2 regions of the Micromonospora sp. NBRC 110038 genome follow, and region 2 is predicted to be linked to the other one. Evidence: predicted binding sites of a transcription regulator. Region 2 holds the regulator's gene; the other holds the start of a gene.
What was found. The regulator HrcA, encoded in region 2, represses chaperone genes, less so after heat shock. The targets are predictions, from matches to a motif close to GGTTNGCACNCTCNNNNNGAGNGTGCNAACC.

Region 1 (2,398 bases), on a different contig from region 2:
TGTTCTGGAGGACCTTCTCCAGCAGCGGCAGCAGCTCCTCGATCCCCGAGATCTTCTGCGTGGTGATCAGGATGTACGGGTCCTCCAGGACCGACTCCTGACCCTCCACGTCGGTGACGAAGTTGGGGGAGATGAAGCCCTTGTCGAACTGGAGGCCCTCGGTCACGTTGAGCTCGGTGGTGAGCGCGGAGCCCTCCTCGACGGTGATGACGCCGTCGCGGCCCACCCGCTCCATCGCCTCGGCGATCAGCTCGCCGATGGTGGCGTCCTGCGCGGAGATCGTCGCGACGTGCGCGATCGACTCCTTGCCGGCGACCTCGACGGCCCGGTCGAGCAGGGCCTCGGAGACCTTCGTGGCCGCCGCGTCGATGCCGCGCTTGAGGCCGGACGGGCTGGCGCCGGCGGCCACGTTGCGCAGGCCCTCGCGGACCATGGCCTGGGCCAGCACGGTCGCGGTGGTGGTCCCGTCGCCGGCGACGTCGTTGGTCTTGGTCGCCACCTCCTTGACCAGCTGCGCGCCGAGGTTCTCGTACGGGTTGGTGAGCTCGATCTCCTTGGCGATGGTCACGCCGTCGTTGGTGATCGTGGGCGCACCGAATTTCTTGTCCAGGACGACGTTGCGCCCGCGCGGGCCGAGAGTGACCTTGACCGCGTCCGCGAGGGCGTTGACACCGTGCTCCAGCAGGTGCCGGGCGTCGTCCGAGAAGCTCAGGATCTTCGCCATCTGTATCCCTTCGAAGCGTCACTGCCCCGGCCCGGCGAGCCGGACCGGGGCAGTGACGCGGATCGGTTGTTACTTCTCGATGACCGCGAGGACGTCGCGGGCGGAGAGCACCAGGTACTCCTCGCCGGCGTACTTGACCTCGGTGCCGCCGTACTTCGAGTAGAGGACGGTGTCGCCGACCTTCACGTCGATCGGCACGCGGTTGCCCTTGTCGTCGATCCGGCCCGGGCCGACAGCGAGGACGGTGCCCTCCTGCGGCTTCTCCTTGGCGGTGTCGGGGATCACGATGCCCGACGCCGTGGTGGTCTCAGCCTCGTTCGCCTGGACCACGATGCGGTCCTCGAGCGGCTTGATCGCAACCTTGGTCGCGGTAGTCACGGGCATACCCTCCTGGGGTACTGGTTTCGTTGCCGGACGGCGGGGCCGACCAGCGTCAATCTGCCACATGCCACCGGGCGGGGCCGTCGTCGCGGGTGCCGGTCCGCCTGGCGTCAACCCCCGGGCACGGGGCCCGGAAGCTGGCACCCTCGATGGGAGAGTGCTAATCGCAGGTTAGGCCGTGGCTAGCACTCCGTCAAGGAGAGTGCCAACGCGTCGCCCGTCGTGTCGCCACAGTTCCGCCACTCGTCACCGCGACACGCCGCCACCGCCGACCCCCGGACCTCGTCGACCTCCGACACCACCACCGCCGTCGGTCCACCGCCGCCCGGGCCCGACAATGGGCGCGTGGATCTCGACCAGCTCGCCGCCCTGCGTACCCCCGACGGGTCGGCCGCGCTCGCCGCGGCGACCGAGGTGGCCGGCGGCGACCCGCTGGCCGCAGCGGCCGCGCTCCGCTCGGCCGGGGTGACCGCCGGGCTGGCCGCCGCCGCGCTGACCCAGGCCGAGCTGCGCCGCCGGGCCGTCGGCAAGTTCGGGCCGGCGGCGGCCGGCATGTTCCTCACCCGCGCCGGCCTGGAGCAGGCGACCCGGGGGGTGGTCGCGGCCCGGCGGGCCGACCGGCTGCGCGCCGCCGGGGTGCGCACCCTGGCCGACCTGGGCTGCGGCCTCGGTGCCGACGCGCTCGCCGCCGCCCGCGCCGGCATCCGGGTGTACGGGGTGGAGGCCGACCCGGTCACCGCCGCGATGGCCGCCGCGAACGCCGAGGCCGCCGGGCTGGCCGACGTTTTCACGGTGGAGTGCGGCGACGCCACGGCGTTCGACGTGTCCTCCGTCGACGCGGCGTTCTGCGACCCGGCGCGGCGCAGGGCCGGCACGGGCCGGCGGATCTTCGACCCCAACGCCTACTCGCCGCCGTGGGACTTCGTCACGGCGCTGGCCGAGCGGGTGCCGCACACGGTGGTGAAGGTGGCCCCCGGGCTCGACCACAGCCTGATCCCGGCCGGCGCGGAGGCGGAGTGGGTCAGTGTGGGCGGCGACCTGGTCGAGGCCGCCCTGTGGTGCGGCCGGCTCGCCGAGGTCCCCCGCCGCGCGACTGTGCTGAAGGAAGGGCCCCCTGGCAACGCTTCCGGCACAGGCCACCACACCTCCCACCAGCTCACCGGCTCCGGCGCGGCCGAGGCGGCGGTCGGGCCCGTCCGGCGGTACGTCCACGACCCGGACCCGGCCGTCGTCCGCGCGCACCTCGTGGCGGAGCTGGCCGGCGAACTGGACGCCACGCTCGCCGACCCGACC
Region 2 (2,398 bases):
GGCGGTCATCGGGACGGTGACCCGGCAGTGCAGGTCGTCGCCCTTGCGGGAGTAGACGTCGTGCGGGCGCTCGTGGATCTCGACGTAGAGGTCGCCGGCGGTGCCGCCGCCCGGGCCGACCTCGCCCTGCTGGGCGAGCCGGATGCGCATGCCGTCCTCGACCCCGGCGGGGATCTTGACGGTCAGCGAGCGGCGGGTGCGCACCCGCCCGTCGCCGGTGCAGGTCGGGCAGGGGTGCGGGATGGTGGTGCCGTAGCCCTGGCAGACCGTGCACGGCCGGGCGGAGACCACCTGGCCGAGGAAGGTGCGCTGCACCGACTGGACCTCGCCCCGGCCGCCGCACGCCTCGCAGGTGGCCAGGTGGGTGCCGGCCGCCGTGCCCGCCCCGGAGCAGGTGGTGCAGAGCACCGCCGTGTCGACGGTGATGGGGGCCTCGACGCCGAACGCCGTCTCGTTCAGGTCCAGCTCCAGGCGCAGGATCGCGTCCGCGCCGGGCCGGGTGCGCGGGCGCGGGCCCCGGGAGCCGCCGGCCGCGCCGCCGAAGAAGGCGTCCATGATGTCCTGGAAGCCGACGAACGGGCCGGCCCCGCCGGGCCCGCCCGGGCCGCCCATGCCACCGCCCCCGGGGGCGAGGGGGTCGCCGCCGAGGTCGACGATCTGCCGTTTCCGGTCGTCCGAGAGGACCTCGTACGCGGCGTTGATGTCCTTGAACTTCTCCTGTGCCTCCGGGTCCGGATTGACGTCCGGGTGGAACTGCCGCGCCAGCTTGCGGTAGGCGCGCTTGATCTCGTCGTCGGAGGCCTCCCGGCTCACGCCGAGGATGCCGTAGTAGTCCCTGGCCACTGCGTCCCGTGTCCTCATGTTCTTGTCGCGTTGCGCCGGTCGTCGGCCGGAGCCGGCCGTCGGCCCTGACTGGTCAGTTCTGGGCCAGCAGCTCGCCCACGTAGCGTGCCACGGCCCGCACCGTGGCGATGGTGCCGGGGTAGTCCATCCGGGTGGGGCCGACCACGCCCAGTCCGCCGAGCGCGGTCGCCCCCGGGCCGTAGCCGGTGCTCACCACCGAGGCGGCCCGCAGGTTGTCGATCTCGTTCTCGTCGCCGATCAGCACGCGGGTGGTGGTCGACTCGGCCTCGCCGATCAGCTTGAGCATCACCACCTCCTCCTCCAGCGCCTCCAGGATGGGCCGCAGGGACCCCTGGAAGTCGAGCAGGCCGCCCCGGGTCAGGTTGGCGGTGCCGGCCAGGGCGATGCGCTCCTCGTGCCGCTCGACCAGCGTCTCCAGCAGCACGGTGGAGAGCGTGGTCATGGTGCCGCGCAGGTGCGGGCTCGACTCCTCGACCAGCGCCTGCACCAGCGGCGGGGTCTCCGACAGCCGGCTGCCGACGAGCTTCTCGTTGACCAGCCGGCGCAGGTCGGTGACGTCGTCGGCGCTCACCGGCGCGGGCAGCTCGACCAGCCGCTGCTCGACCCGGCCGGTGTCGGCGATCATCACCAGCATCAGCCGGGTGGTGGAGATCGGCACCAGCTCCAGGTGCCGCACCGAGGAGCGGGCGAGCGAAGGATATTGCACCACGGCGACCTGCCGGGTGAGCTGCGCCAGCAGCCGCACCGTGCGGTGCACCACGTCGTCGAGGTCGACCGCGCCCACCAGGAAGCGCTCGATCGCCCGGCGCTCGGCCGGGCTGAGCGGCTTGACGCGGGACAGCCGGTCGACGAAGAGGCGGTAGCCCCGGTCGGTGGGGACCCGTCCGGCGCTGGTGTGCGGCTGCCGGATGTAGCCTTCCTCCTCCAGCACCGCCATGTCGTTGCGCACCGTCGCGGGGGAGACGCCGAGCTGGTGCCGCTCGACCAGCGCCTTGCTGCCGACCGGCTCCTGGGTGGCGACGTAGTCCTCGACGATCGCGCGGAGCACGGCGAGCTTGCGGTCGTCCAGACCCACCCTGCCACCTCCTGTCGCATGTCGGGCCGGCGGCGCGGCGGCACCGCAGGTCGGCGCTCCGCCGGTGCGTCGCCGCCTGGCACTCGACTGTAACGAGTGCCAGTCTACGTCGGCTGCCCCGTGCTGGGTAAGATCAACGACGGACCGCGGGTGCGGCGACCGCCGCGCGGGAGCACGGCCGGGCGCGCGCCGACCGGTCGACGGCCGCCCGGTGCGGGCCGTCGCCTGCGTGCGCGGGCCGAACATCCGCCGCTTCGCGGCGGTGTCGCTCTGGTGCCCGCTTGCCCGCAACCCCTACCGTGACGTGCATGACTGAACCACCTCGCCCTCCCGGATCGGGCGACCCCGGCGGCTACCCGCCGGAGCCGAACCCGTCGGCACCGTACGGCTCGCCGGGGCACGAGCCCCCCACCGCACCACTGTCCGGGGCCCCCGGGGCGGGCGGCTATCCCCCGCCCG

Region 1: a site for HrcA is predicted at 1,241-1,271, ahead of groES (co-chaperone GroES). Genes of this name have one in related genera too.

The regions. Positions count from the first base shown of each region.
Region 1 is NZ_BBOL01000002.1:314,706-317,103, forward strand. It holds gene groL (chaperonin GroEL) at 1-724, opposite strand, end outside; gene groES (co-chaperone GroES) at 794-1,108, opposite strand; gene LPU61_RS09045 (methyltransferase domain-containing protein) at 1,451-2,398, shown strand, end outside.
Region 2 is NZ_BBOL01000003.1:812,115-814,512, forward strand. It holds gene dnaJ (molecular chaperone DnaJ) at 1-843, opposite strand, end outside; gene hrcA (heat-inducible transcriptional repressor HrcA) at 917-1,939, opposite strand; gene LPU61_RS15375 (DUF4870 domain-containing protein) at 2,248-2,398, shown strand, end outside.